Regions from separate parts of the Aminobacter sp. Piv2-1 genome, predicted to be linked through region 2. Evidence: predicted binding sites of a transcription regulator. Region 2 holds the regulator's gene; each other region holds the start of a gene.
The links. The regulator LexA, encoded in region 2, represses DNA repair genes until DNA is damaged. The targets are predictions, from matches to a motif close to TGTTCNNNNTGTGTTCNG.

Region 1 (10,475 bases), on a different contig from region 2:
TCTTCCTGCTGCTCAGCGGGCTGCAGATCTTCAACGCCCACCCGGCGCTCTACATCGGCCGGCAATCGGGCTTCCAGTTCGACAACAGCGTCTTGACCATCGGTTCCGACTATTATCAAGCTCAGCCAATCGGTTACACCGAGATATTCGGACACAGATTCACCACCACGGGGGTGTTTGGGCTGTCCGGGCCCGAGGACAATCTGCGCGCCCGCGCCTTCCCGTCCTGGGCCACGATCCCGTCGGGCCAGGATCTAGCCACCGGCCGCGTCGTCCACTTCTTCTTCGCCTGGCTGCTGACCGCGACGCTTGCCGCCTGGCTCGCCGCCAGCCTGTGGAACGGCCACCTGCGCCGCGACCTCGCCCCCACGTCCGACGATCTCAAGAGGCTGCCGCGCGACATAGCCGACCACGCGAGGCTGAAGTTCCACCACGGCCGCGACTACAACACGCTGCAGAAGCTCGCCTATGGCAGTGTGCTGTTCGTTCTCCTGCCGCTGATGATCGTCACCGGGCTCGCCATGTCGCCGAGCATGAATGCCGCGATCCCCTTCCTCACCGACATGCTGGGCGGGCGGCAGACGGCGCGCACCATCCACTTTGCCACCATGCTGCTGCTGGTCGCCTTCTTCGTCGTCCACATGCTGATGATCCTTGCGGCGGGCCCGATCAACGAACTGCGTTCGATCGTCACCGGCTGGTATCGCGCCGACCCGCCGAAATCCGAGGCCAACACCTGCGACAGGAGCGCCTGACATGCCGAAGTTCCAGCTCACCCGCCGTCGCTTCCTGACGGCGGCATCGCTCGGCCTGTCCGGCCTTGCCCTCTCCGGCTGCGACGCCTTCGACTTCCTCCAGGATCGCGACGATCGCGTCCGCAACTTCCTCGAAGGCGCCAACGACCTCACCTACCGCGCGCAACGGCTGCTCGCGGGCCGCGACAGCCTGGCCCAGGAATATTCCGAGGCCGACATCCGACAGCCGCAGCGCCCAAACGGCGTCACCGCGCCCGACGACGAGACCTACAAGTCGCTGCTCGCCAACGACTTCGCCGACTGGCGGCTGGAGGTGACGGGTCTGGTCGAAAGGCCGCTGTCGCTGACCAGGCACCAGTTGATGAACATGCCGGCGCGCACCCAGATCACCCGCCACGACTGCGTCGAGGGCTGGAGCTGCATCGCCAAATGGACGGGTGTGCCGCTGGCGCTGGTGCTCGACGCCGCGGTGGTCAGGCCAACCGCACGCTATGTCGTGTTCCGCTGCCTCGACACCATCGAGAACAGCCTTTCGGGCGAGGTCAAATATTACGGTTCCATCGACCTGATCGACGCCCGCCACCCGCAGACTATCCTGGCCTACGCGGTCAACGGCAAGCCGCTGCCGGTCGAGAACGGCGCGCCGCTGCGCGCCCGCGTCGAACGCCAGCTCGGCTACAAGATGCCGAAATATCTCAAGGGCATCGAGCTGGTCGACAGCTTCGGCGCCATGGGCCTCGGCAAGGGCGGCTACTGGGAAGATCGCGGCTATGACTGGTATGGCGGCATCTGATTCGTCAGCATGGACTACCCGAACGGGTAGACCATGCACCGTTCGGTCAGGTGAATAAGCACTGCGCGGACAGGTGACAAAGTGTCGTCGTTGGGATATTGACGACTCGTCTGGGGCCTTTGCGGGCTCCACCTGTTTGCGGGAGAGAGCAGCGAAAGCTGACGCCGAAGGGGAAATCGCCCGAAATCTCTCAGGCAAAAGAACCGTAAACAGGAAGGACACTCTGGAAAGTCGGGACTTCGATCCCGCGCCGAAGGTGTAAGCGCTGCCGACAGAGTTCCGGGGCGCGAGTCTCTCAGGCTTCAGACAGAGGGGCACGGAATGGCTGCCACAAGCGGCTGGACACGTGCGACTCTGGAGAAGACATGACGAGCGACACCGCCCACCAACTCCCCCTTGCAGACCTGCATGCAGCCGCCGGCGCGCGCTTTGGCGCATTCGCCGGCTGGAACATGCCGCTGACCTACCCGGCCGGCGTGATGAAGGAGCACCTTCACACCCGCGAGCATGTCGGCCTGTTCGACATCTCCCACATGAAGCTGTTCCTGGTCACCGGACCGGGCGCGGCGGACCTTATCAACCGCGCCTGCCCGCTCGACGCCCGCGCCCTCGAGTTCCGTCAGTCGAAGTACACGTTCTTCCTGACCGGAATGGCCGGCATCATCGACGACCTGATCATCACCCGGCTCGGCGACGAGCGCTTCATGGTGGTGGCCAATGCCGGCAACGCCGCGACCGACGAGGCGCATCTGCGGGCGCTGGCCGAGGACTACGACGCAAAGATCGAGCCGCTCGACCGCGTGTTCCTGGCGATCCAGGGACCGGAAGCGGCCGCCGTCCTGGCCAAGGCAGGCATCGCCACCGACGAGCTGTTCTTCATGCAGGGCTTCGAGCCGCGCGCCAACTGGTTCATGAGCCGCTCGGGCTATACCGGCGAGGACGGTTTCGAGATCGGCCTGCCGGAAGCCGATGCCCGCGAACTCGTTGGCAAGCTGCTTGCCGACGAACGCGCCATGTGGATCGGGCTCGCCGCGCGCGACAGCCTGCGCCTCGAGGCGGGCCTTTGCCTGCACGGCAACGACATCACCCCCGACAACGACCCGGCCAGCGCCGGCCTGATGTGGGCGATCCCCAAGGACCTGCGCGCGGATGGCAGGTTCACCGGCCGCGCCGCTCTGGCAAGGATCCTCGCCGATGGCCCCAGGGAAAAGCGTGTCGGCCTGAAGCCGGAGGGCCGCCAGCCGGTGCGCTCGGGCGCCGAACTCTTCGATGCCGATGGCAAGCCCGCCGGTCGGGTCACCTCCGGCGGCTTCGGCCCCTCGGCCGGCTTCCCCGTCGCCATGGGCTATGTTTCGGCCCCGCTGGCCAAGACCGGCACCCGCCTCTTCGCCGACGTGCGCGGTACCAAGGTGCCTGTCGACGTCCACGCCCTTCCCTTCACGCAGCATCGCTACCGCAAAGGATGATTTCCATGACCAAGACCTATTTCACCGAAGATCACGAGTGGATCCGCGTCGAGGGCGACATCGCCACCGTCGGCATCACCGACTACGCCCAGGAACAGCTCGGCGACCTGGTGTTCGTCGAACTGCCGGAAGCCGGCCGCAAGCTCGCCAAGGGCGACGTCGCGGTGGTCGTCGAATCCGTCAAGGCCGCGTCGGACGTCTACGCTCCGGTCGACGGCGACATCACCGAGGCCAACGGCGCGCTGTCGGGCGACCCCGCGCTGGTCAACAACTCGGCCACCGGCGACGGCTGGCTCTGGAAGATGAAGCTGGCGAACGCTTCCCAACTCGATGGCCTCATGGACGAGGCCGGCTACAAGGCCCATATCGGCTGACAGGACCACTGAGATGACCGCTGCACCCTATCCTTTTTCCGCCCGCCACATCGGGCCCAGCGCGACAGGCACCCGCGCCATGCTCGCCGCCATCGGCGTGCCCTCGGTGGAAACGCTGATCTCCCAGGCCGTGCCGAAGTCGATCCGGCTCGACCGCGCGCTGAACCTGCCTGCGCCTGCAGCCGAGCATGAAGCGCTCGCCGAGCTCGGCGAGAAAATGGGCCGCAACAAGCTGCTGAAGAGCTTCATCGGCGCCGGCTATCACGGCGTCAACGTGCCGCCGGTCATCCAGCGCAACCTGTTCGAGAACCCGGCCTGGTACACCGCCTATACGCCCTACCAGGCCGAAATCAGCCAGGGCCGCCTGGAACTGCTGTTCCACTTCCAGACGCTGGTCGCCGAACTCACCGGCCTGCCGGTGGCGTCCGCTTCGCTGCTCGACGAGGCGACCGCCGTGGCCGAGGCCGTCGGCATCGCGCTCCGCCACCACCGCGACAAGCGCAGCCGCGTGGCGCTCGCGGGCGTGCCGCATCCGCAGACGCTCGACGTCGTGCGCACCCGCGCCGAGCCGCTGGGCACCGAGATCGACGGCGAGACCATCGACGACAACACGGCAGCCCTGATCGTCTCCTGGCCCGACACCAACGGCGTCTATGGCGACCACAAGGCGGCGATCGAGAAGGCCAGGGCCGTCGGCGCCATCGTCATCTTCGCCTCCGATCCGCTCAGCCTGACCGTCACCGATACGCCCGCCAGCCTCGGCGCCGACATCGCGGTCGGCTCGATGCAGCGCTTCGGCGTGCCGATGGGCTTCGGCGGCCCGCACGCCGCCTATTGCGCCGTCTCCGACAAGCTGACCCGCCTGATGCCGGGCCGCCTCGTCGGCCAGTCGGTCGACAGCAAGGGCCGTCCCGGCTATCGCCTGGCGCTGCAGACGCGCGAACAGCACATCCGCCGCGACAAGGCGACGTCGAACATCTGCACGGCACAGGCCCTGCTCGCCAACATGGCGGCGTCCTTCGCCATCTGGCACGGCCCGGCCGGCCTGCAGGCGATCGCCGAGCGCGTCCATGGTCTTGCCGCCCGCCTGGCGGAAGGCCTGAAGGCCGCCGGCGTGACCGTCTCGGGCACCCAGCGCTTCGACACCGTCACGGTTGAAGCCAAGGGCAGGGCCGAGGCGATTGCAGTAGAGGCCGAGAAGATCGGCCGCCTGCTGCGCGTCATCGACGCCGACCACGTGTCGGTCGCCTTCGACGAGACCTCGGCCGAGGCCGACCTCGACGCCGTTGCCGCCCTGTTTGGCGCCAAGGCTCCGAAGGAGGCCAAGCGCGCCCTGCCCGGCAAGCCGCGCGGCAAGGACTTCCTGACCCAGCCGGTGTTCCACGAGAACCGCTCGGAAACGGAAATGATGCGCTTCCTGCGCCGGCTCGCCGACAAGGACCTGGCGCTCGACCGCGCCATGATCCCGCTCGGCTCCTGCACCATGAAGCTCAATGCCGCAGCCGAAATGATGCCTGTCAGCTGGCCGACGGTCGCGAACCTGCATCCCTTCGCGCCGACCAGCCACTCGCTTGGCTATCGCGCGATGACCGACGACCTCGAGGCATGGCTGTGCGAGATCACCGGCTTCGATGCGGTGAGCCTGCAGCCGAACGCCGGCAGCCAGGGCGAATATGCCGGCCTGCTGGCGATCCGCCGCTATCACCACTCGCGTGGCGAGACGCAGCGCAACATCTGCCTGATCCCGTCCTCGGCGCATGGCACCAACCCGGCAAGTGCGGCCATGGCCGGCATGGAAGTGGTTGTCGTGCACTGCCTCGAAGACGGCGACATCGATGTCACCGACCTCAAGGTGAAGGCCGAGCAGCACGCCGACAAGCTTGCGGCGCTGATGTTCACCTATCCGTCGACGCACGGCGTGTTCGAGGAAGGCGCGCGCGACATCTGCGAAATCGTCCATGCGCATGGCGGCCAGGTGTATTTCGACGGCGCCAACCTGAACGCGATGGTCGGGCTCGCCCGGCCGGCCGACATCGGCGCCGACGTCTGCCACATGAACCTGCACAAGACGTTCTGCATCCCGCATGGCGGCGGCGGCCCCGGCGTCGGCCCGATCGGCGTGAAGGCGCATCTCGCGCCCTTCGTGCCGGGCCATGTCGAGGCCGGCAGCAGCCACGCCGTCTCGGCGGCCCCCTTCGGCAGCGCCTCGATCCTGCCGATCACCTGGATGTACATCCGGATGATGGGCGCGTCGGGCCTCAAGCAGGCCACCGAGCAGGCGATCCTCAACGCCAACTACATCGCGACCAGGCTCGAAGCGCACTATCCGGTGCTGTTCAAGGGCAGGAACGGCCGCGTGGCGCATGAGTGCATCCTCGACACGCGCGTGCTCAAGGAGCGCGCCGGCATCTCGGTCGAGGACGTTGCCAAGCGCCTGATCGACTATGGCTTCCATGCCCCGACCATGTCGTGGCCGGTGGCCGGCACGCTGATGGTCGAGCCGACGGAGTCCGAGCCGAAGCGCGAGATCGACCGCTTCTGCGAGGCCATGGCGGCGATCGCGGCCGAGGCTGCCAAGGTCGAAAGGGGCGAGTGGCCGAAGGACGACAATCCGCTGGTCAACGCCCCGCACACCGCAACCGAGACGCTTGCCGGCGAGTGGAAGCATCCCTACTCCCGCCTCGAAGCGGCCTATCCGGGCGGCCACCCCGACACCACGGCCAAGTACTGGCCGCCGGTGTCGCGCATCGACAACGTCGCCGGCGACCGCAACCTGGTCTGCTCGTGCCCGCCACTGACGGAATATCTCGGCGCCGCCGAGTAGTCCCGACTGACGAACGCTCTCATCGGCGGCGCACCTCACGGGCGCCGCCGATCTGCTTCAGCCCGTTGGCCGCGAGCGAAGCAGCCCTCGCCTCCTCAAGGCTTACGCAAAGAGTAGCTCGGGCTCGCGGAACCTCGCGTCGCCCACTGCATCGGCCGTGGCAACGCGGTTTCGCCCCGCCCGCTTGGCGGCATAAAGTGCCGCATCGGCGGCGAGCAGCATCTGCTCGAGCGTCATCGCGTGCTCGTCGCCGAAGCAGATGCCGACGCTGACCGTGCTGCGCAGCGGCCCGAGCTTGGTGACGACTATCTCTGCGCCAAAGGCAGCACCGATCGTGCACAGGATTTCATGCGCATCGAGCGGGGGAATACCTGACATGACGACTGCAAACTCCTCGCCGCCCAATCGAAAGCCCTCGGCGCCATCCCGGGCATGTTTCCTGACCACGTCGGCGAAACGCTGCAGGACTGTGTCGCCGACAGCATGACCGAACAGGTCGTTCGTCCCTTTGAAATGATCGAGGTCGAACATGGCGAGCGCCATCCTGGGGCCGAAGCGGGTATTGCCGTGGAACATCGTCAGCGCCCGGCGGTTCAGCAGCCCGGTCAGCGGGTCGGTCAACGTCTGCGCCGTCAGCTGCCGCTGGGTGCGCAGATGATGCAGCGAGATGGTCAGCGCGCCGAGCGCGGTCATGCAGGCGACCACGACTGCCGTGTTCAAGTCTTCGGCCCAATTCCTGGGAACGGTGCCCAGCGACCACTGCCCGTTGACCACCAGAACCAAGGCGCAGAGCGCAAAGGAGATTGCCGCGCTGCCCGAAAGCATGGTGACCGCGGCGAGGATGCGCCGGTCATACTCGCCGGCAGCCCAGAACATGGAAGCGGTCACCACCAGCAGCGCCGTGACGGTGGAATAGGCGAGCACGAAGCCCAGGCCGTCGTAGCCGACGGCGGTCACCGACGTAATCAGCACGGTCACCGCCAGCACGGGCGCCGCGACCACCCTGTGCCAGTTGCGATCGAGATACTGCGCAGTCGAGCACAGGATCACGAAGAAGCCGGCCACCAGCAGTAACAGGGTCAATTGGCCGAGCCATGGCGCGGCGTTGCGGCCATATTGCCAAAATGCGATGACATGGAGGACGAGAAGTAGTATCCCCGCCGCCATCGTGAAGACGAAACGGGCCTGGCGCGCGGTCAGCCAGATGGCAAGCAGCGTTCCGCTCAGACAGGCGCCGGACAGGGCCGTCGCGAGCAAAAGGGAACCGAAGTCGAGCACGGGGGCCCCGCTTTCCTGATTGTCCGATTGTTCGAGCAGCAGTTATCGAGCGTTTTGCCCTTGGGGCAACCGCATAAGGCTGCATCCATCATCGTCGCACAGGGGCGAGTTCGGATAGCGTTTACAAATCGTTGCGCTCGACGTGCCCGACGCGGCATATCGGGCGCGGCACACGAACAGAACCGGAACTGTTGCCGGACCGGCAAAACTGGCAAACTCGACAAAGTGATTCGCAGCGCGGAAAAACCGTATTGAGCATGGACGACAACAGCGACCTTTTCGGCAATCTCGACAAGCAGCCCGCCCGCCCCGCCACCCGTCCGGCCGACCCACTGGTCCAGGCCGTGGCTGCGGCCAAGCGTCCGGCGCCGGCGAAGGATGGAAGCGAAGGCTACAGCGCTGCCGACATCGAGGTCCTGGAGGGGCTCGAGCCCGTCCGGCGTCGTCCCGGCATGTATATCGGCGGCACCGACGAGAAGGCGCTGCACCACCTCTTCGCCGAAGTCATCGACAACTCGATGGACGAGGCTGTGGCAGGCCATGCCACCTTCATCGACGTAGAACTCGATGCCGAAGGCTTCCTGACCGTCACCGACAACGGCCGCGGCATTCCCGTCGATCCGCACCCCAAGTTCAAGAACAAGTCGGCGCTCGAAGTGATCATGACGACGCTGCATGCCGGCGGCAAGTTCGACTCCAAGGTCTATGAGACCTCGGGCGGCCTGCATGGCGTCGGCGTGTCCGTGGTCAACGCGCTGTCGGACCAGCTCGAGGTCGAGGTGGCGCGCGGGCGCCAGCTCTTCCGCCAGCGCTTTTCGCGCGGCATCCCCCAGGGCGGGCTCGAAAGCCTCGGCGACGTGCACAACCGGCGCGGCACCAAGGTCCGCTTCCATCCCGACCCCGACATCTTCGGCAAGGGCGCGCATTTCCTGCCGGCCCGCATCTACAGGATGGCGCGGTCCAAGGCCTACCTGTTCGGCGGCGTCGAAATCCGCTGGAGCTGCGATCCCTCGCTCATCAAGGAGAAGGACGAAACGCCGACCAAGGCCGTCTTCCACTTCCCCGGCGGCCTCGGCGACTATCTCAAGGCCTCGCTCGGCGACGAGATGCAGGTCACGCGCGAGATCTTCGCCGGCAAGAGCGAGAAGCAGGGCGGCCACGGCTCGCTCGAATGGGCAGTCACCTGGTACGGCGGCGACGGCTTCATCAACTCCTACTGCAACACCATCCCGACCGGCGACGGCGGCACCCACGAGATGGGGTTCCGCAACGTGCTGACGCGGGGCTTGCGCGCCTATGCCGATCTCGTCGGCAACAAGCGCGCCTCGATCGTCACCTCAGAGGACGTGATGATCTCGGCCGCCGGCATGCTGTCGGTGTTCATCCGCGAGCCCGAATTCGTCGGCCAGACCAAGGACAAGCTGGCGACCGTGGAGGCCATGCGCATCGTCGAGACGGCGCTTCGCGATCCATTCGACCACTGGCTCGCCGACAACCCGCAGGAAGCCTCCAAGCTGCTCGACTGGGTGATCGCGCGCGCCGACGAGCGCGTGCGGCGTCGCCAGGAAAAGGAAGTGTCGCGCAAGAGCGCGGTGCGCAAGCTGCGCCTGCCCGGCAAGCTGGCCGATTGCACCCAGAACGCGGCCGCCGGCGCCGAACTCTTCATCGTCGAGGGCGACTCGGCAGGCGGCTCGGCCAAGCAGGCGCGCGACCGCTCGATGCAGGCGATCCTGCCGCTGCGCGGCAAGATCCTCAACGTCGCCAGCGCCGGCAACGACAAGCTGGCCTCGAACCAGCTGATCGGCGACCTGATCCAGGCGCTGGGCTGCGGCACGCGGTCGAAATACCGCGAGGAGGACCTTCGCTACGACCGCGTCATCATCATGACCGACGCCGACGTCGACGGCGCACACATCGCTTCGCTGCTCATCACCTTCTTCTACCAGGAGATGCCGCAGCTCGTCCGTGGCGGCCATCTCTACATGGCGGTGCCGCCGCTCTACTCGATCCGCCAGGGCGGCAAGGTCGCCTATGCCCGCAACGACGCCCACAAGGACGAGTTGATGCGCACCGAGTTCACCGGCCGTGGCAAGATCGAGATCGGCCGCTTCAAGGGCCTGGGCGAGATGATGGCCTCGCAGCTCAAGGAAACGACGATGGACCCGAAGAAGCGCACGCTGCTGCGCGTCGAGGTCATCGACGACGAGGAGGAGACCAAGGTTGCCGTCGACTCGCTGATGGGAACCAAGCCGGAAGCCCGCTTCCGCTTCATCCAGGAACGTGCCGAGTTCGCCCAGTCGGAAGCGCTGGACATCTAGCGCTAGCTGCGCCTAGGGTCTCCCCGCCTTGGGTTTTCGCATCGGCAGAATTGAGGTTGCGGATGAACCGTCGCTGTTCAATTCGACACCGAAATGAACGACCACGCGTTCCAGCAGGCGCGCCAATGCGTCCAATGCTTGGCCCAGTCTTTCTGCGCTCGGCGTCTTGGGTATCTGGCCAGATGGTGACGTGTATCGAAAGGTCGTGGCGTAGGCTTCCAGCCAGACCAGGCCGTTCAAGGCTTCTTTCTCCGGATGGTCGTCGGGGAGCCTGCGGATCACCTTGTCCAGTTGATGTGCGTCATGCCTCTCGATGTGGAGGCCTTCGGAGGTCGCCAGCGACCTGACGATTTGCTCCAGGCACTGCTCGGCAAGATAGGCCGCATTTCGCGAACCACTCTGCGCAAGGGTACGCGCGTCTGCCAGGCAGCCACTCGCCAGCCTCAGACCATTTGCGATTGTCTTGGCTTCAATCATCCAGGCGGCGACCATCGCGCGCCAGCGCGTAGCCAAGTGTATTGGGAGAGCCCCAGCTCGCCTCCAGATCGTCCGCGAGCGTGAAAACCACGGTCGCCGGAATGCCGAACTCCCGCTGAATAGACCACCCTACCAAGGGGTCGAGCAGATTCTCATCGGCATCGTTGGGAAGTGCTACGAGTATGTCCCA
Region 2 (10,475 bases):
CTGCGCGCCGTGCTCGAGGGCACCCCGGGCGCTTATCGTGACACCGTGCTGATGAACGCCGGCGCGGGCCTCGTGGTCGCAGGCAAGGTTGCCGAGATCGGCGACGGCATCAAGCTTGCCGCCGATGCGATCGACAGTGGACGCGCGCGCGCCGTCCTCGAGCGCCTCGTTGCGGTGTCGAACGGGTAGCGGCATGGCAGACATCCTGCGCAAGATCGAGGCCTACAAGCGCGACGAGATCGCCGCCGCCAAGGCGCTCACGCCGCTTGCGGACCTGAAGGCACGGGCGCACGACGTGGCCCCGCCCAGGGGGTTCCTCGCAGCGCTCGAAGCACAGCGCAGCCAAGGCCGCTTCGGGCTGATCGCCGAGATCAAGAAGGCGAGCCCGTCGAAAGGCCTGATCCGCGCCGATTTCGATCCGCCGGCGCTCGCCCGCGCCTATGCCGAAGGCGGGGCGGCCTGCCTTTCGGTGCTGACGGACACGCCGTCGTTCCAGGGCGCGCCGGAGTTCCTGACCGCCGCCCGCGACGCGTGCACCCTGCCCGCCTTGCGCAAGGACTTCATGTTCGAGCCCTACCAGGTGCATGAAGCCCGCGCCTGGGGTGCGGACGCCATCCTCATCATCATGGCGAGCCTGACGGACGACGACGCCAGGCGGCTCGAGGACACGGCCTTCGAGCTCGGCATGGACGCGCTGATCGAGGTCCACGACGAAGCCGAGACGGAGCGGGCCATGAAGCTCGCCTCGCGCCTGCTCGGCATCAACAACCGCAACCTGCGCAGCTTCGAGGTGAGCCTGGAGACGTCCGAGCGCCTGGCGCCGATGGTCCCGGCGGACCGCCTGCTCGTCGGCGAGAGCGGTATCTTCACCCACCAGGATTGCCTGAGGCTTGAAAAATCGGGCATCGGCAGCTTCCTCGTCGGCGAGAGCCTGATGCGCCAGGCCGACGTGGCCGCGGCCACGCGGGCGCTGCTCGAAGGCAGCCCGGTCGCGGCGAGCGCCTGACATGGCCGCCCTCACCCACATCGGCGCCACCGGCGAGGCCAACATGGTCGACGTCGGCGACAAGGCCGAGACGACCCGCACCGCGATCGCCGAGGGCACCGTGACGATGCGCCCCGAGACGCTGGCGCTGATCCTGTCCGGCAACGCCAAGAAGGGCGACGTTCTGGGCACGGCGCGCATCGCCGGCATCATGGCCGCCAAGCGCACGCACGAGCTGGTACCCCTCTGCCATCCGATCCTCTTGACCAAGGTGTCGGTCGAGATCGAGCCGGACGAATCGCTGCCCGGCCTCAGGGTGACCGCGCTGGCGCGCGTCACCGGCAAGACCGGCGTCGAGATGGAGGCGCTGACCGCTGCCTCCGTCGCCTGCCTGACCATCTACGACATGGCCAAGGCCGCCGACCGCGGCATGGTGATCTCCGGCATCCGCCTGGTCGAGAAGACCGGCGGCAAGTCGGGCGACTACAGGGCTGTCGACTAGATGGCGCTGCTGCCGGTCGCCGACGCGCTTGAACGGCTGCTCGAAGGCGCGGCCACGGCGGGCACGGAACGCGTCGGCCTCGACGAAGCTTTCGGACGTGTCCTTGGCGCGCCGCTCCACGCCCTGCGCACCCAGCCGCCCTTCGATGCCTCGGCGATGGACGGCTATGCGGTGATCGCGCAGGACATCGCCGACCTGCCCGCCCGGCTTGCGCTGATCGGCGAGGCGGCTGCCGGGCGGCAGTTCGCCGGAAAGATCGCGCGCGGCCAGGCCGTGCGCATCTTCACCGGCGCGCCTGTGCCGGCCGGAGCGGACACGGTGGTCATCCAGGAAAACGTGCGCGATCTCGGCAACGGCGAGGTCGAGGTGTTCGAGCCGACCGCGCCCGGCCGCAACATCCGTACCAAGGGCCTCGACTTCAACGAAGGCGATCTCATCCTCGATGCCGGGCGCCTGATCGACCCGGCAGCGCTGTCGCTCGCGGCCGCCGCCAACCATCCGACGCTCGACGTGCAACGCGCGCCGCTGGTCGCGATCATCGCCACCGGCGACGAATTGCTGCCGCCGGGAAGCACGCCCGGCCCCGACCAGATCATCTCTTCCAATGCCTACGGCGTGGCGGCCATTGCCCGCTCGGTCGGCGCCCGCGTCCTCGATCTCGGCATAGCGCCCGACAAGACCGAATCGATCTCCGCACTCGTCCGGGAGGCGCTCGACGCCGCAGCCGACGTGATCGTCACCCTCGGCGGCGCCTCGGTCGGCGACCACGACCTGGTGCACGGCGTGCTGACCGACCTCGGCATGAAGCTCGACTTCTGGAAGATCGCCATGCGCCCGGGCAAGCCGCTGATGTTCGGACGGCTCGGCGAGACTCGCTGCGTCGGCCTTCCCGGCAATCCGGTGGCGAGCCTCATCTGCTCGCACCTCTTCCTGAAGCCGCTCCTGGCAAAGCTTGCCGGACGGGTCTACGCACCCGACATCCGCGAGGCCGTGCTCGGTGCGCCCATGAAGGCAAACGACCTGCGCCAGGACTATGTGCGCGGCATGGTGAGCGAGACCGACGCCGGCCTGGTCGCCATGCCCTTCGGGGTCCAGGACTCGTCGATGCTGCGAACCCTGGCCGAAGCCAATTGCGTCATCATCCGCGAGCCCTTCGCACCAGCTGCCGAATCTGGCACTGGCTGCCGGGTGCTCATGCTGCGCTGACCGCCCTCGGCACCTTCACCAAAATTTAATCGGTTGCGGAACACAACTGGAACATATAGTGTTTGTTCCGGGTTTGTTTTTCTTTCGATTCCCTTGGGGGCAGCGATGCTGACGCGCAAACAACACGAGCTTCTGCTGTTCATCCATGAGCGGCTGAAGGAGGCGGGCATCCCCCCGTCCTTCGACGAGATGAAGGAGGCGCTGGACCTCGCTTCCAAGTCGGGCATCCATCGCCTGATCACCGCGCTCGAGGAGCGCGGCTTCATCCGGCGTCTGCCCAACAGGGCACGCGCGCTGGAAGTCATCCGTCTGCCAGACTCGATCGCTCCGGGCCTCAACGCCGCCAGGAAGTTCTCGCCGAGTGTCATCGAAGGCAGCCTTGGGCGCAAGCCCGAGCCGTCGCGCGCGCTCTCGGCCGGCAATGACGACGACGCAGGTGCGGCGGTCGCCATCCCGGTGATGGGACGCATCGCCGCCGGCGTGCCGATCGACGCCATCCAGCACAGGACGCATTCGATCTCGGTGCCGCCGGACATGATTTCGGGCGGCGAGCACTATGCGCTCGAGGTCAAGGGCGATTCGATGATCGAGGCCGGCATCTTCGACGGCGACACTGTCATCATCCGCAATGCCAATAGCGCCAATCCGGGCGAGATCGTCGTCGCCCTGGTGGACGACGAGGAGGCGACGCTCAAGCGCTTCCGCCGCAAGGGCGCATCGATCGCGCTCGAGGCCGCCAATCCCGCCTATGAAACCCGCATCTTCGGCCCCGACCGGGTCAAGGTACAGGGCAAGCTGGTCGGGCTGATCCGGCGCTACTAGGGCAATTCAGGAAAAGCGCGAAGCGATTTTCCGCCCGGGATTGCGTGAAAGCGAGGAGATAGAGCGCTTTCGCGATGCGAGGGAAGGCGGAAACGCCCTCAACTCGCCCAGCGCTGGTTAGGAGCGATCGCCTCTCAGGGGGCAGAGCATCCGGTCAGGGTGCAGCGCGTCCGGGCTAGCTCGGCGGGCATTCCGAAGAATGCGCATTCTGCGCCTGGCTGCCTTTCTCGACCGCATTCATGCGATGCCGGGCGCTTCTGTCTGGCTGCAAAACGCTCTATGGCGCAGCCTTCTCCACTGGCGGCTTTGCACGGTCCCGGCGGAAGGGCGGCAGGCCCCGCGCCTCGCGGGAGAACGCCCGCTGCGCATGCCATGGCCGGTACGGCTCGGCTATCGCCCTCTGGATTTCGATTTGACGGACCGCCGCCTCCCCTTTTTCAGGCAAGAACGCGGCCACGCTGCCGAAACGCGCCAGGTCGCGCTTGGTGACCACGGTCGTCGCCGAATTCGCGCACGGGTCCCGCGCCGTCGCGTCGTCGATCACGATCAGGCTCGCCACGACGCATGCAGGTTTCGCCGTTGCCGCGTTGCCGGCATAGGCGATCACGGCGCCTGACGGGTGCTCGATGGTGCAAAGGCCGCCGTCGCAGATAAAGGCCCGCCGGCGGTCCGGTTTTTCTTCTCCTTGCAGGGACATGGCCGACTCTGGCGGCAGCGCGGCATCTGGCCGCGCGGCGGAGGCCTTCGCGGTCGGGGCCGCCTTGCCGCCCGCGCCAACCGGGCCGACCAGGTCCTCCGCCACAACCGCCCTCTTCCAGCTGTCGGTGATGAAGTCGCTCGGACGTGCGCGGTTGACCGCCAGCCTGCCGTCCGCTGTCGGCACGCCGACCAGCCGGCCGTCTTCGGAGATCAATATGTCTGGCGTCCTTGCCTCGCCGAGCAGCAGCAATCCACTCGCGGCGAACGGCAGGGCGGCTAACCTCAGCCGGGTGGTCGCCATGGAGGCGACGCAGAGCGCAACCGTCACGAGGATCACCGACCGGGCGGAAATCAGGCGGACGGCGTCGACCGGCGACCGCTCGGAGAACCATTGCGCCAGGGCGATCATCGCGCCCAGACCCCGCCCCATCGTGTCGAGGAACAGCCCATCCAGGCCAAGCGGCATCAGCACGCCGGCGGCAACCGCAAAAGGCATCACCAGCACCGAGACGATGGGCATCACCGCCAGGTTGGCGAAGAGGCTGAGCGGCGAGATGCGCTGGAAATGCCACGCCCCGAACACACTCGTCGCCAGCCCGGCGATCAGCGAGGTTGCCAGAAGCCCGACTGCCAGGGCCCAGAGCCTGCGCCACGTCTTTGCCGCGAGCGAACGCTGGATCGCCGGTTGCGCCTGGTCGGTCGGCCTGTCCGACCACCAGCCATAAGCGCCGACCAGTGCCGCGGTTGCCGCGAACGACATCTGGAAGCTCGGACCGACCACCTCGTGGGGAGATGCGAGAATGACGATGATGGCCGAGATCGCGAGGTTGCGCATGGTCAGGGCGGCGCGGTCGAACAGCACGGCCGTCAACATGACGGCGAGCATGATGAAGCTGCGCTGCGCCGCAACTTCGGCACCGGAAATGGAAAGATAGCCGCCGGTGGAGACCAGGGCAGCGAGGGCGGCGTATTTCTTCACCGGATGCCGGGATGCGAAGGCCGGAAAGGCCGCAAAACCGAACCGCAGGCCCAGCATGACGGTTCCGGCGACCATGGCCATGTGCAGGCCCGAAATGGAGATGATGTGATAGAGGCCCGTCCGCCGCAGCGCTTCGTTGACCTCCTCCGGAATGCCGCCACGCACGCCGACCATGAGTGCCGCGGCGATTTCGCCCTCCACGCCGCCGATCCGGTCGCGGATGCGCAGGGCAATGCGGTCGCGAAGGTTTCCGAGCCAGGCCTCGATCCCAAGGGCGAGCGCAACAGGTTGCGCGTCCGCGACCAGTTCCGGCCCCTTCATGAAGAAGCCGCTGGCGCCGATCCCGTCGAAGTAGCTTTCGAAGGAGAAGTCGTAGCTGCCGGGCCGAATCGGACCGGAGGGCGGCATCAGCCGCGCATAGCCGCTGACCAGGGATCCCGCCGCGAGACCTGCCGGCGCCCGGCGCGCCGTCAGGCGCACGCGATCCGGCGCATAGCGCAGCGTTGGCCGCGCGGTGGCAATGACGTCGATGGTCAGGCGGACGCGCCCCTTGTCGAGCCGGTCGATCTCCACCACGCGGCCCTGCAACTGCGTCGATATCTCGGCGCCGAGCATTTTCGTGCCCAGGCGGGCGGTTTCGAGCTTTGCCGCCGCCATGCCGAGCAGGCAGAAGGCCAGAGCGGCCAGCCCGTAGTGAAGCCATCTCCTGGTGCGCGCGGCCAACGCCAGCACTGCCATGACCAGGGCTGCCGACGCGATCGGCAGCAAGGCCGGCTCCTCGGCGAGGCTGAAATAGGCCAGCACCCCAACCGCCAGGAACACCGGGACGAGCAGGAACGCCACGCCGCGGTCGAGTTCGGTCTCGATTGCCGCTGCCAGTGTCCGGACCGTGAAGCGTCCATGGACGACGGCCATGGGAGTCTGCATCCACGACCGCCGATTGCCCGGCCGCGGCGCGTGATTTGTACCTGCGGACAATGGCTGAGGGTCGCGCCGACGCGCCCAGGTAAGCGGGGGCAACGCCTCGCCGCCGGCGAGCAGGACGCGCTCGGCCGTCTCCGCGACCGGTCTTTCGCCGGCTCGCCCCTCCCGCACATGGTCGCCCATCGGGCATGCCCCTTGCGCCCCTGACCTTCTATGCTACATCAACGCCACCGAAACGCCATGCGCCGCCGGTCTCCGGCCGGGCGACGCCATGCCTGCCTTGGAATTCGCCATGCCCGTCGTCACCCGCTTCGCCCCCTCGCCCACCGGCTACCTGCATATCGGCGGGGCCCGCACCGCACTTTTCAACTGGCTCTATGCCCGCCATACCGACGGCAAGATGCTGCTGCGTATCGAAGACACCGATCGCGAGCGCTCGACCGACGCGGCGACCGCGGCGATCCTCGAGGGCCTGACCTGGCTGGGACTCACCTGGGAGGGCGAGCCGATCTCGCAGTTCGAGCGCGCCCCGCGCCATCGCGAGGTGGCCGAGGAGCTCGTCCGCATGGGCAAGGCCTATTATTGCTACGCCTCGCCGGCCGAACTCGACGAGATGCGCGAGAAGGCGCGCGCCGAGGGCCGCCCGCCGCGCTATGACGGCCGCTGGCGCGACCGCGACCCGTCCGAGGCACCGGCCGGCGTGAAGCCGGTCATCCGCATCAAGGCACCGACCGAGGGTGAGACGCTGGTGCGCGACCGCGTGCAGGGCGACGTGCGCTTCCCCAACAAGGACCTCGACGATTTCATCATCCTGCGTTCGGACGGCGTGCCGACCTACATGCACGCCGTGGTCGTCGACGACCATGACATGGGCGTCACCCACATCATCCGCGGCGACGACCATTTGACCAATGCCGCGCGCCAGACGGTGATCTACGATGCCATGGGCTGGGACGTGCCCGTGATGTCGCACATACCGCTGATCCACGGCGCCGATGGCGCCAAGCTGTCGAAGCGCCACGGCGCCCTCGGCGTCGACGCCTACCGGGCCATGGGTTACCTGCCGGAAGCCCTGCTCAACTATCTCGCCCGCCTCGGCTGGAGCCATGGCGACGACGAGGTGATGAGCATCGCCGACATGATCGGCTGGTTCGAGATCGAGGACGTCAACAAGGGCGCCGCGCGCTTCGACTTCGCCAAGCTCGAGGCGCTGAACGGCATCCACATGCGCCAGATGGACGACGCCAGGCTGCTCGACATCTTCATCGCCACCCTGCCCTACCTGCCCAATGGCGCAATCGTTGCCGAGGGCCTCAACGACCGCACCAAGGCGCAACTGCTCGCCGCCATGCCCGGCCTGAAGGAGCGCGCCAAGACGCTGGTCGAGCTGGCAGACGGTGCTGCTTTCCTGTTCGCCCTGCGCCCGCTGGCCGTCGACGAGAAGGCAGCCGGTCTGCTGGCTGGTCCGGCCAAGGACATCCTCAAGGGTGCGCATGCAGCCCTTTCGACGGTGGCAGGCGCAGACTGGAACGCGGCCTCCGCCGAGGCTGCAATCCGCGAGTTCGCCGGTCGCGAAAATGTGAAATTGGGCGGGGTCGCCCAGCCGTTGCGCGCCGCCCTGACCGGCAAGAGCACCTCCCCCGGCGTGTTCGATGTACTCGCCGTTCTGGGGCGCGACGAAAGTCTGGCCCGCATTTCTGATCAAATCGATTAGGTCAGCAGTGCTTTCCTAATTTTGCATTGTAATGAGGCTTTTGCGGTGCAACATTGCGGCAACAGGCTAATTTGACAGCAGCGGGAAAGCTGGAGGGCGAGACCGAGCGTTCCGGACCTATCGGGTTGCTTGTTAAGAAGATTGCGCCGCCCAGCGGCAACTCAGCACTAAGGAGTATGCGATGACAGATTCAACCGCCAAACTGGAGTTCCGCGGCCAGACCCACGAGTTCAAGGTCCGAGGCGGGACGGTCGGGCCGGATGTCATCGACATCGCCTCGCTCTACTCCACCACCGGCGCGTTCACCTACGACCCGGGCTTCACCTCGACGGCAAGCTGCGAGTCGCAGATCACCTTCATCGACGGCGACGCCGGCGTGCTGCTGCACCGCGGCTACCCGATCGACCAGCTCGCCGAGCACGGCGACTTCCTCGAGGTCTGCTACCTGCTGCTCTACGGCGAACTGCCGACCAAGGCCCAGAAGGACGACTTCGACTATCGCGTCACGCGCCACACCATGGTGCATGAGCAGATGTCGCGCTTCTTTACCGGCTTCCGCCGCGACGCCCATCCGATGGCGGTGATGTGCGGCGTGGTCGGCGCGCTGTCGGCCTTCTACCACGACTCGACGGACATCTCCGATCCGCACCAGCGGATGGTGGCCTCGATCCGCCTGATCGCCAAGATGCCGACGATCGCGGCGATGGCCTACAAGTACCACATCGGCCAGCCCTTCATTTACCCGAAGAACGAGCTGAACTTCGCCGCCAACTTCCTGCACATGTGCTTTGCCGTGCCGTGCGAGGAGTACAAGGTCAATCCGGTGCTGGCGCGTGCCATGGACCGCATCTTCATCCTGCACGCCGACCACGAGCAGAATGCCTCGACCTCGACCGTGCGCCTCGCCGGTTCGTCGGGCGCCAATCCGTTCGCCTGCATCGCGGCCGGCATCGCCTGCCTCTGGGGTCCGGCTCACGGCGGCGCCAACGAAGCCGCGCTCAACATGCTCTCCGAGATCGGCTCGGTCGACCGCATCCCGGAATTCATCGACCGCGCCAAGGACAAGAACGACCCGTTCCGCCTCATGGGCTTCGGCCACCGCGTCTACAAGCACTACGATCCACGCGCCAAGATCATGCAGAAGACCACGCACGAGGTGCTCGGCGAACTCGGCATCAAGGACGATCCGATGCTCGACGTGGCGATGGAACTCGAGCGCATCGCGCTGACCGACGAGTACTTCATCGAGAAGAAGCTCTACCCGAACATCGACTTCTACTCGGGCATCACGCTGAAGGCGCTGGGCTTCCCCACCACCATGTTCACCGTGCTGTTCGCACTCGCCCGCACGGTCGGCTGGATCGCCCAGTGGAAGGAGATGATCGAGGATCCGCGCCAGAAGATCGGCCGCCCGCGCCAGCTCTACACCGGCGCGCCCGAGCGCGACTACGTGCCGATCGCCAAGCGCTGAGCCGGTACGACCTCAATGTGAAACGCCCGCCTTCCGGCGGGCGTTTTCATTTGCGGATATGTTTCAGGACGACCTGGGCGGCCAACTCGCCGGAGGGCCGCTCGGTCGCGAAGCGGCGCCTGATTTCGGCAAAGCCGTCCTTCTGCCACTGCCGCAGTGCACTGTCGACCAGCAGCCCCTCGAGATGCCGGGCCATCCACTGCGGCCGCACAAATTCGTTGTAGGCTTCGATGACCACCGGCCGGTCGGCGACGAGGTTGGGCAGCGAGGCGCTCCAGACCGTGATCAGGCGCTGCACCATGCGCATCACCGCATCGAGCTTGTAGCACGACATCATCGGCACGCCGGCGAGCGCCAGTTCGAGCGACACCGTGCCCGACGCTATCAGGGCCGCATCGGCCTCGCCGAAAGCCTGCCACTTCTTCTGCGCGTCGAGGATGATTTCCGGCTTGTCGGGCCACTGGCTCGTGGTCGCCGTGACGATGTCGGCGACATGCGGGACCGTGGGCAGCAAGAGGCGCAGGCGATGCCCGCGCGCCTTGAGGATGGAAACCGTTTCCCCGAACGGGCCGAGCAGCGCGCGGACCTCGCTGCGGCGCGAGCCCGGCAGCAGCAATAGGGTCTTCTCGCCGCCTTCCTCCGAGGGACCGCTGCCGCGCTCCTGCATGGCCGCCGCGATCAGCACGCCGGGATCGCTGGTCAGCCTGTGCCCCACATAGGTACCGGGTGGCCCGTCCAGCCTGGCAAGTTCCTTCGGCTCGAACGGCAGGATGCAGAGCACCTCGTCGACATGCGGCTGCATGGCCTTGGCGCGACCGGGTCGCCACGCCCAGACGCTCGGGCAGACATAGTGGACGATCGGGATCTCTGGGGCGAGCGCGCGCACCTTCCTGGCAACGCGGAGGGAGAAATCGGGGCTGTCGATCGTGATCAGGCAGTCCGGCTTCTCGGCCGCGACGAAGCGCGCGGTCTCGCCGATCCGCCGGATCAGGCGCGGCAGGTCGCGCAAGATCGCCGACAGGCCCATCAGGGCGATTTCGCCGGCATTGAAGAGCGGCGAAAGCCCGAGCTCCTGCAGATGCCTGCCGCCCACCCCCGCCAATCGCACGTCGCGCCCGCTCATCTGGCGCAGGGCACGCACGAGGTCGGCCCCGAGCAGGTCCCCCGATTCCT
Region 3 (10,475 bases), on a different contig from region 2:
TTGTGGAATGCGGTGATCAACCAATCGCTGCGGCCGGGCGACAAGCTCGAAGAAGTCGCCATGAGCGAGATCTACGGCGTCAGCCGCACCGTCATCCGCAAGGTCCTGGTCATCATGGAGCAGGAAGGTGCCGTTTCGCTTCCGCTGAACCGTGGCGCCTATGTAGCCCGGCCATCGCCTCGCGATGCACTTGAGCTGTGCGAAGCGGTCGGCTCGACGTGCACCTACATTGTCGGCAAGCTGGCCGACCAGCCGCAGACCATCACTGTCGAGCAGCGCGAGAAACTGGCGCGGCATGTCCAGGCCGAAACAGAAGCCGCAGAGCTTCACACCATCCGGCGCCTGCATATGGAGCACGCCATACTGCTCGCCCTGATCTACGGCAATCTGGTGCTGGCAACGCAGCTCGAGCGCGCGGCGTCGCGGCTCGCGCTGGCGCTGTCCGCCTACCAGGGGGTGACCGGCAACATCTCGGCCGTGCAATATACCGCTGCCCTCAATCAGATGATCTTCGACGGCAGGAAGGAAGAAGCTCTGCTGACCGTCAATGCCGCCATCGAGCGGGCGCGGAAGTCGATGCGCTTTGCCGCGGCCACGGGCAGCGTCGACCTCAAGGCCATTCTCGGCCGAGGCTGAATTCGGCCTGTTCATCCGGCCAATCCATCCGCAAAGACCGGTAAGCGGGATCTGGTGTCCCGTCCTGTGCGCGAGGGCAGCGGCCCTCGACGCGTGATGCCGCGTGATTGATCTGAAATGGTCTCTGAACGGTCGTCGCGGCTTGCGATGTTCGGCGCAGTGTGCCGGCCGCGTTGCGGTCGCTCGCTGCCGCTGAATCCCCCTCTTGTCATGATCCCTATGGCTCTTGCGCGGAAGAGTCCATGCTGCCCTCAATGCATATTGGCAGGGAAGTCAATTTACATTGAGGGAGACATGACTGGATGTCAGACCAAAAATCGGTCGTCCTGATCAGGAACATTTTTGCCGCGCCAAGTCATCTCACAAAAAAGTTATGGCAAAACATGTTGTTAGAAAGCCATATTCGTGACTGTCGCGCAAAGTTGGCTGAGCGACTCAAAATTGTGACATTTTTGGCACGGGCCTCGATCAAGTGGCATGAGGCGGCCAATCTGAATGCGATTTCTTCATTGATCGACGTCTCTTCATGAGGCATTGGCGATTCAGAAATTAATACATCTCGATGTATTTTTTTCCGGCATCAGATTTCTGGTGGCGAAAATCTAAACGGCCTGGCGCCGTGCATCACATGAGGAATTGAAAATGAACATTAAGAGCCTTCTTCTCGGCTCCGCTGCGGCCCTGGTCGCCGTCTCCGGCGCTCGTGCAGCGGACGCTGTCGTCGTCGCTGACCCGGAGCCCGCTGAATATGTCCGCGTCTGCGACGTCTACGGCGCCGGCTTCTTCTACATCCCCGGCACCGAGACCTGCCTGAAGGTCGGCGGCCTCGTTCGCTACGAAATCGGCTTCACCGATCTCGACGACGGCTGGAACAAGGTTGCCAAGGCTCGTCTGCAGTTCGACGCCCGTTCGGAAACCGAGTACGGCACGTTCCGTCGCTATATCGAATTCGAAGCACGCGCCGGCGGCGGTGGCTTCGATGACAACGGCGACTTCCAGAACCCGGACGAAAGCGGCACCTCGCTGCGTCACGCCTTCTTCGAACTCGGCGGCCTGCTCGTCGGTCACACCGACACGCTGTTCGACGGCGACCTGTCGGGTGAATTCGACAACGGCGGCGGCGAGCGCATCAATCAGATCCGCTACACCTACGATGCCGGCAACGGCGTTGCCGTCTCGCTCAGCCTGGAAGAAGAGTCGGAAAACTACGACTACGTTCCGCTCGTCGTTGGTAAGGTGTCGATTGCTCAGGGCTGGGGCTCGGTCGCCCTGTTCGCCGGCTATGACAACGCCTTCGAAGAATTCGCCCTCAAGGGTATGGCCACCATCAAGGCGACCGACGCACTCTCCGTCGAGATGCTTGCATTCTACGAATCCGGCCCGACCTACTGGAGCGTCAGCGGTCTTCCGGGCATCCTGCCCGAGATCGAGGGCACGCCTTACTTCGGCTACGAATGGTCGGTTGCCGCCTACCTGAAGTACCAGGTCAACCAGAAGCTGGCCCTCGGCTTCGGCGGTCAGTACTTCGGCAATGCGCATTCGTGGACTGCCGCCGACGGCGGCAAGGCCAACGATTGGGCGGTTGGTGCGGTTGTCGACTACAATATCGTCGAGAACCTCGATGCCAAGCTCGCCATCAACTACAATGACGGCGACACCTTCGAGGCCCTCAACAACGGCGACGGCGTGTTCAGCGGCTTCCTGCGTCTCGACGCAGCGTTCTAATCGAAGCTAGCGAACAAAAAGAGGCCCGCAGTCGCGAGACTGCGGGCCTTTTTCATTGCCGGATGCCGACACGCGGCAGCGCGGCAACAGTTCAGCGGCGTGCGGCGTCAGGCCGATCCCGCCTGCGATCGCTCATTCCGTTTCGAACAGCGCCTTGTGGGCGATGCCGGCAAGGATCGCCCCGACCATCGGCGCCACCCAGAACAGCCAGAGCTGCTGCAGCGCCATTCCGCCGACGAACAGCGCCGGCCCGGTCGAACGTGCCGGGTTGACCGATGTGTTGGTGACCGGGATCGAGATCAGGTGGATCAGGGTGAGCGCCAGGCCGATGGCGATGGGGGCGAAACCCTTGGGCACGCGGCCGTGGGTCGAGCCGAGGATGATCATCAGGAACATGAAGGTCAGCACGACCTCGATGAGCAGCGCCGAGGACAGTCCGTATTTGCCCGGCGAGGCATCGCCATAGCCGTTGGTGGCGAAGCCGCCGATGCCGGCGAAGTCGGCCTTGCCGCTGACGATCAGGTAGAGCGCCGCCGAAGCCAGGATCGCGCCGAGCACCTGGGCGACCACATAGGGGATCAGGTCTTTGGCGTCGAAACGGCCGCCGACCAGGAGACCGACCGACACGGCCGGATTGAAGTGGCCCCCCGAAATGCCGCCCACGGCATAGGCCATGGTGAGTACGGTCAGGCCGAACGCAAACGCTACGCCGAGGAACCCGATGCCGAGGTCGGGGAACGCAGCCGCAAGGACTGCGCTGCCGCAGCCGCCGAAGACGAGCCAGAATGTGCCGAGGAACTCGGCGAGCAGACGTTTGGACATGATGTCATTCCCTCCAGTGTCGCGCGCCTGCGCGGTGCGCCGCATTTTCCGGAGGCCCCCGTCTGGCAACCCCCGCCGCACAGACTCAACTCCGGCATGGAGACATGGCCTGATCGCCCGCGCAACGGGTGTGGTTCCAGTAAGGTTATGCAATCACAGGTATTTTTCGCTGAATCATGTTGTGCCGGATTGGCACGCAAGGGTTAACGAGCCACGTGCGGCATTGTGGGTAAGCTTGTGCATGGCCTGTGCGCAGTCGGTGGACAAGCGGTTATGCCCACAACATCTAGTAGGGAACGAACCGGGAAACCTCTCCGGTCAGCGATTCGTCGCCAGTTCGTTCCGCATTTGGTTCAAATCTTAACGAAATGCCGGTTGCAGGCCTGCCCGCCGTTAACGCCAGGGTAGGAAAGGTGAACGATTTCATTACTTTGATTCAGCAGGCGCCGTCCGCTGCGGCGATTGGCCGGCAAGGGTTAACGAGTCTGGCGGCGAGGTGCGAAATGTTCACTTTAGCGAATCTGCATGTGGTGTGGCCTGTCTTGCCTTCTTCAATATGTTGGGGTGAACAAAACCTGAATCATCTGGAGTCAGTGATTCGTCGCTGATTCGTTCCAGACTCGTTCCAACCGTTAAATCGGAACATTCCGCTTTCGCTTTGGCGCGCAAATCCCTATGTGTCCACTCGGCGCCGCGGGCGCCGCAACGCCGGGCCGATCCTGGCGCCGAGGGCGGTTCCTAGAAATGAATGTGCATTCCAGGCAGAACGATCCGCTGATCCTGTCAGGCCGCGACGTCACCGCGGTTCTCGGGCCGACCAATACCGGCAAGACCCACCTCGCCATCGAGCGGATGATCTCGCATGAGAGCGGGGTGATCGGGCTGCCGCTGCGCTTGCTCGCCCGCGAGGTCTATGGCCGCATCTGCGAGAAGGTCGGTGCCCACAAGGTGGCGCTGATCACCGGCGAGGAGAAGATCCAGCCGGCCGGTGCGAGATACTCCGTCTGCACGGTCGAGGCGATGCCGCGCCAGACCGACGCGGCCTTCGTCGCCATCGACGAGGTGCAACTCGCCGGCGACCTCGAGCGCGGCCACATCTTCACCGACCGCATCCTGCATCTGCGCGGCCGCCAGGAGACGCTGCTGCTCGGCGCGGGGACCATGCAGGGCATCCTGCAGAAGCTGCTGAAGGGCGTGTCCGTGGTCACCCGGCCGCGCCTGTCGCACCTTGCCTATGCCGGCTCGAAGAAACTGACCCGCCTGCCGCGCCGCTCGGCCATCGTCGCCTTCTCGGCCGACGAGGTCTACGGCATCGCCGAGCTGATCCGGCGGCAGCAGGGCGGAGCGGCCGTCGTGCTCGGCGCGTTGAGCCCCCGCACGCGCAACGCCCAGGTGGCCCTGTTCCAGTCCGGCGACGTCGACTACCTGATCGCCACCGATGCCATCGGCATGGGGCTCAACCTCGACGTCGACCACGTCGCCTTCGCCCAGAACCGAAAGTTCGACGGCTACCAGTACCGCCAGCTCACTGCCGCCGAACTCGGCCAGATCGCCGGCCGGGCCGGCCGCCACCTGCGCGACGGCACTTTCGGCGTCACCGGCCAGGTCGACCCGCTCGACGAGGAACTGGTCGAGAAGATCGAAGGACATGACTTCGAGCCGGTGAAGGTGCTGCAGTGGCGCACCGCCACCTTCGATTTCGCGAGCCTCGACGCGCTCAAGCGGTCGATAGATACCGTCGCGCCGGTCGAGGGGCTTACGCGCGCCCTGCCGGCGGTGGATGCGCAGGCGCTCGAGCACCTGTCGCGCGACCCCGCCATTCGTTCGCTCGCCATCAATCGCGAGCGCGTCGCGCTCCTTTGGGAAGCCTGCGCGTTGCCAGACTACCGCAAGATAGCCCCTGCGCAGCATGCCGACCTCATTGCCTCGATGTATGACGATCTCGTCCGGCGCGGCCATGTCGATGAAGCCTACATGGCCGAGCAGGTACGTCGCGCCGACTCCACCGAGGGCGACATCGACACGCTTTCGCACCGGATCGCCCAGATCCGCACCTGGACTTTCGTCTCCAACCGCCCCGGCTGGCTTGCCGATCCGGCACACTGGCAGGAAAAAACGCGCGACATCGAGGACAGATTGTCGGATGCGCTGCATGAACGGTTGACGAAACGCTTTGTAGACCGCAGGACTTCCGTCCTCATGCGCCGCCTTAGAGAAAACACCATGCTTGAAGCCGAAATCAGCCCGTCCGGAACCGTCCTCGTCGAAGGCCACCATGTCGGCGAACTGCAAGGGTTCCGCTTCACCGCCGACCAAAGCGCCGGCGGCGAGGATGCCAAGGCAGTGCGCACGGCGGCGCAGAAGGCGCTGGCGACGGAATTCGAGACGCGCGCCGAGCGCTTTGCCGCATCGCCCAATGGCGACATCGCGCTGGGATCGGATGGCGTCCTGCGCTGGATCGGCGCGCCGATCGGCACGCTGGTCGAGGGCGAGGACCCGCTCAAGCCGCGCGTCGTGCTGCTCGCCGACGAGCAGCTGACCGGTCCTGCGCGCGACAAGGTCGCGGCGCGCGCCGAGCGCTTCGTCAATTTCCAGGCCGAACTGCTGCTCAAGCCGCTGGTCGACCTCAAGTCGGCCGAGCAGCTGTCCGGCATCGGCCGGGGCATCGCCTTCCGGCTCGTCGAGAACTTCGGTCTCATCAACCGCCGCGACATCGCCGAGGACGTGAAGTCGCTCGACCAGGAAGGCCGCGCCGCGCTGCGTCGCCTCGGCGTGCGCTTCGGCGCCTACCATGTCTTCGTGCCGGCGCTGATCAAGCCGGCGCCCGCCGGGCTCGTCACCCTGCTCTGGGCTCTCAAGAACGACGGCAAGGACAAGCCGGGTTTCGGCGACGTCGTTCATGCGCTGGCCGCAGGGCGCACCTCGGTCGTCATCGACCAGGCCTTCGACAAGGCATTCTACAGGCTGGCCGGCTTCCGCAACCTCGGGCGCCGCGCGGTGCGCGTCGACATCCTCGAGCGTCTCGCCGACCTCATCCGCCCGGCGCTGGCCTGGCGGCAGGGCGCCGGCGCGCGCCCCGACGGAGCCTATGACGGCAGCTCGTTCATCGTGACGCCGCAGATGATGTCGATCCTCGGCGCCACCGGCGACGACATGGAAGAGATCCTCAAGGGCCTCGGCTATCGCGCCGAGCCCAAGCCGGCCGCCGAGGTCAAGGACAAGCTCGAGACGATCGACACCGCTGCGCGCGAAGCGGCGGCCCAGGCTGCGGCGGCCAAGGCGGCAGCCGCCGGAGAGGCTGCGGCCGGCGAGGCTGCCGAGGTATCGACGGAGGCATTTGCCGAAGCTGCCGATGCCGCGGAGGCGCCGGACGCCGAACAGGCGCCGGAAGCTGCCGCCGAGCCGGCAGCGGTCGCTGCCGAGCCGGTTGCCGAAGTGACGCCCGAACCGGTCGCTGCGGTCGAGGCCGAAGCCGAGCCGGAGTCGGGCCCGGTCGATGCGCCTGCTGCCGAGGCGGCACCGGTCGAAACCGTTGCGGCGGAGGCATCGGAAGCTGCGGAAGAACCCAAGCCCATCCTGCTGTGGCGTCAGGCACGCTTCGAGCACCGTCCGCGCAACCATCGCCAGGACAACCGTCCGCGCGGCGACCAGCGCAACGGCCAGGCGGCGCGCAGCGGCGAGGCCAATCGCGGCGGCCCGCGTGAAGGTGGCGAGGGACGCGATGGCGGTCGTCCGCGCTTTGATCGCAAGCCCGGCGGCAAGCCGCAGGGCGAGGGCGGACGTCCCGAGCACCGCGGCCGTGGCGATCGTCCGGGTGGCGAAAAGCACGGCGATCGCGGCGGCTTCAAGGGCAAGCCCGCATTCCAGCAGAAGCCGCGCGAGGAGCGTCCGGCGCGGATCGATCCCGACTCGCCCTTCGCCAAGCTCGCGGCGTTGCGCGACCAGCTCAAGAAGTAGCAACCTTGGCCGGCGAGGGAAGACAGCGCATCGACAAGTGGCTGTTCTTCTCGCGTGCGGTCAAGTCGCGCTCGCTGGCGGCCAAGCTGGTGCAGACCGGCGGGGTCCGCCTCAATGGCCGCAAGCTCGACCAGGCATCCGATATCGTCAAGACGGGCGACGTGCTGACGATCGCGCTCGACCGCCGTATCCTGGTCTACAAGGTGCTGTCGGCCGGCTTTCGCCGCGGTCCGGCCGAAGAGGCGCGGCTGCTCTACGAGGATCTCTCGCCCGCGCCGACGCCCAAGGACCAGGCGCCGCCCGACGCGCGCCCGCCCCTGCGCGATGCCGGCAGCGGCCGCCCGACCAAGCGGGAGCGCAGGGCTACCGACCGGCTGCGCGGCGACTGAGGCGGCTGGAGCGCAAAGATGAGAAAGCCGTTCCGCCAGGGGCCGTCTGCGTGGAATGGCCGCCCTTGCAACGGCCCGGCAAAGGGGCTACCTCACCGACAAAGTTCGCCCGTACGGGAAGTCCCGGAGCCTACCGCATGACCTATGTCGTCACCGACAATTGCATCAAGTGCAAGTACACCGACTGCGTCGAGGTCTGTCCGGTCGACTGTTTCTACGAAGGCGAGAACATGCTCGTCATTCATCCCGACGAATGCATCGACTGTGGCGTCTGCGAGCCCGAATGCCCGGCCGACGCCATCAAGCCGGACACCGAGCCGGGCCTGGAGAAGTGGCTCCAGGTCAACACCGAATATGCCAGCAAGTGGCCGAACCTGACGGTCAAGAAGCCCGAATTGCCCGAGGCCAAGGAGTTCGACGGGGTCGAAGGCAAGTTCGAGAAGTACTTCTCGGCGGAGCCGGGCGAAGGCAACTGAGGGCTGCGCCGCAGCCCCGTGCCACAGCGTGAAGTTTCCGTGCCGCGCTTGTCTCTTGACGCGGCAGTCTCTTCGCGCATGCAGCAAAATCTTGATTCTTCCGACTTTTTGTGTTAGAGGTACGGCAACATGCCGGTGACACAACGTCGATCTATGGCGCGAAGCCTAATTCACTGAAAGGTGACAACCTCAATCCGGACCAGAGAAATCTGGGCCGGCAGTCGCATTTGCGAGTGCCCGGTTCAATCTCTCGGATTGGGGGTCGATTTTGCGTGCGGCACAAGGTCGCGCTTGGCGACCGCCCCTTAAAGCCGGCCTCGGCGGGCCGGCGCCACAAGAAGGAGTTCAGGGCGTATGGCAACTTCCATCCCGCAGAAGAAATCCGCAGCACGTCACGGTTTCAAGACCGGTGAGTTCATCGTCTATCCGGCGCACGGCGTCGGCCAGATCGTCTCCATCGACGAGCAGGAAGTGGCGGGACACAAGCTCGAGCTGTTCGTAATCGACTTCCAGAAGGACAAGATGCGCCTCAAGGTGCCGGTCGCCAAGGCGACCTCCATCGGCATGCGCAAGCTCTCCGAGACCGACTATGTCGACCGCGCGCTGAAGGTCGTGCAGGGCCGCGCCCGCGTCAAGCGCACCATGTGGTCGCGCCGCGCCCAGGAATATGATGCGAAGATCAATTCCGGCGACCTCATCTCCATCTCGGAGGTCGTGCGCGACCTCTACCGCGCCGACAACCAGCCGGAGCAGTCCTATTCCGAGCGCCAGCTCTATGAAGCCGCGCTCGACCGCATGGCGCGCGAGATCGCGGCCGTGAACCGCTTGTCGGAGACCGAGGCCGTCCGTCTCATCGAGACCAACCTCAACAAGGGTCCGAAGCGCGGTGCCAAGGCCGACAACGAGGAAGCCGACGCCGAACAGGAAGAAGCCGCCTGATCGGCCGCATCATTCCAGATCATGAAAAACCCGGCCTCGGCCGGGTTTTTTTATTGCTGCCAAGCCGGCACCGTTTCGGAGTCCGACTGAAAATCCTCAGCCTTCGCCGCCGCTGCCTTCGCCGTGCTGGTGGGTGATCGAGGCGATGAAGCGGCGGGTGCGCTGGTGCCTGGGATTGCCGAACACTTCGCTGGCCGAGCCTTCCTCGACGATCGAGCCGGCCTCGAGGAACACCACCTTCTGCGCGATCTTGGAGGCCAGCCGCAGGTCGTGGGTCGCCATCACCATGGTCGTGCCTTCGCTGGCAAGCTGGCCGAGCACGTCGACCACTTCCTGAGCGAGTTCCGGATCCAGCGCGGAGGTCGGCTCGTCGCAGAGCAGCACCTTGGGCGAAGGCGCCAGCGCCCGGGCGATGGCCACGCGCTGCTGCTGGCCGCCTGACAAGGTCGCCGGCCAGGCGTCGGCCTTGTGGGCCATGCCGACCTTTTCGAGCAATGCCGCGGCGCGTTCGCGGGCCTTGGCCTCCGGCCATTTCAGCACCGTCACCAGGCCTTCCATGACGTTCTCGATCGCCGTGCGATGCGGAAACAGCTGGAAGTTCTGGAACACCATGCCGGTCTGCCGGCGCAGCTTCTGGATGGCCTTGGTCGAGGCCCGCGCGCCCGGCTTGAATTCTATGGCGTCGTCGCCGACGCGCACCGTGCCCGACGTCGGGATTTCCAAAAGGTTGATGCAGCGCAAAAGCGTGCTCTTGCCGCCGCCCGAGGGACCGACGAGCGCGGTCACGCTGCCTTCGCGGATGTCGACCGACACGTCCCTGATGACCGTGTTGTCGCCGAAGCGCTTGACGATGTTCGAAAGGCCGATCATGAGCGCGCCTCCAGGAAGCCGCCGTAGCGGTTGAGCCGCTTCTCGAGGCGGACCTGCAGGGTCGAAAGCACCGAGCTCATGGCAAGGTAGAGCAGTGCTGCCTCGACATAGAGGATCAGCGGCTCGTAGGTGGTGGCGACGATGCGCTGGGCCGCCTGGAACATCTCGGGCACCGTGATTGCGGCCGCAAGCGAGGTGTCCTTGACCAGCGAGATGAAGGTGTTGGAGAGCGGCGGCACCGCCACGCGCGCGGCCTGCGGGAGGATCGTGCGCCGCATCGCCTGCGTCCAGGTCATGCCGATCGAATAGGCCGCTTCCCACTGGCCCTTCGGCACGGAGGTGATGACGGCGCGGATGATCTCCGACGAATAGGCGCCGATGTTGAGGGTGAAGCCGATCAGGGCCGCCGGAAAGGCGTCGAGCACGATGCCTAGGCTGGGCAGGCCGTAAAAGATCAGGAACAGCTGCACCAGGAGCGGCGTGCCGCGGATGATCCACACGTAGAAGCGGACGACGGCAGTAAGCGGGGCCGGGCCGAATAGGCGCAGAAGCGCTGCCCCAAGGCCGACCGCCAGGCCGAGGACGAAGGAAAGCAGCGTAAGGGGCGCGGTGAAGACAAGGGCGGCCCACAGCAGCGGGCCGAGCGAGTCCAGCATCAATT

Region 1: parE (DNA topoisomerase IV subunit B) is a predicted target of LexA. The motif match lies at 7,663-7,680, and genes of this name have one in related genera.
Region 3: AmiPiv_RS13475 (helicase-related protein) is a predicted target of LexA. The motif match lies at 3,794-3,811, and genes of this name have one in related genera.

The regions. Positions count from the first base shown of each region.
Region 1 is NZ_JARKMU010000005.1:63,537-74,011, forward strand. Features, by position in the region: gene AmiPiv_RS10580 (cytochrome b/b6 domain-containing protein) at 1-755, shown strand, start outside; gene AmiPiv_RS10585 (molybdopterin-binding protein) at 757-1,548, shown strand; glycine riboswitch at 1,678-1,764, shown strand; gene gcvT (glycine cleavage system aminomethyltransferase GcvT) at 1,914-3,014, shown strand; gene gcvH (glycine cleavage system protein GcvH) at 3,020-3,388, shown strand; gene gcvP (aminomethyl-transferring glycine dehydrogenase) at 3,402-6,212, shown strand; gene AmiPiv_RS10605 (GGDEF domain-containing protein) at 6,315-7,490, opposite strand; gene parE (DNA topoisomerase IV subunit B) at 7,748-9,808, shown strand; gene AmiPiv_RS10615 (HEPN domain-containing protein) at 9,821-10,285, opposite strand; gene AmiPiv_RS10620 (nucleotidyltransferase domain-containing protein) at 10,278-10,475, opposite strand, start outside.
Region 2 is NZ_JARKMU010000016.1:43,213-53,687, reverse strand. Features, by position in the region: gene trpD (anthranilate phosphoribosyltransferase) at 1-189, shown strand, start outside; gene trpC (indole-3-glycerol phosphate synthase TrpC) at 194-1,006, shown strand; gene moaC (cyclic pyranopterin monophosphate synthase MoaC) at 1,008-1,487, shown strand; gene AmiPiv_RS23410 (molybdopterin molybdotransferase MoeA) at 1,488-2,693, shown strand; gene lexA (transcriptional repressor LexA) at 2,799-3,515, shown strand; gene AmiPiv_RS23400 (ComEC/Rec2 family competence protein) at 3,793-6,120, opposite strand; gene gltX (glutamate--tRNA ligase) at 6,410-7,831, shown strand; gene gltA (citrate synthase) at 8,013-9,302, shown strand; gene lpxB (lipid-A-disaccharide synthase) at 9,349-10,475, opposite strand, start outside.
Region 3 is NZ_JARKMU010000006.1:231,710-242,184, reverse strand. Features, by position in the region: gene AmiPiv_RS13495 (GntR family transcriptional regulator) at 1-636, shown strand, start outside; gene AmiPiv_RS13490 (hypothetical protein) at 939-1,166, shown strand; gene AmiPiv_RS13485 (porin) at 1,279-2,361, shown strand; gene aqpZ (aquaporin Z) at 2,494-3,183, opposite strand; gene AmiPiv_RS13475 (helicase-related protein) at 3,928-7,140, shown strand; gene AmiPiv_RS13470 (RNA-binding S4 domain-containing protein) at 7,146-7,529, shown strand; gene fdxA (ferredoxin FdxA) at 7,667-8,005, shown strand; gene AmiPiv_RS13460 (CarD family transcriptional regulator) at 8,360-8,944, shown strand; gene AmiPiv_RS13455 (amino acid ABC transporter ATP-binding protein) at 9,041-9,814, opposite strand; gene AmiPiv_RS13450 (amino acid ABC transporter permease) at 9,811-10,475, opposite strand, start outside.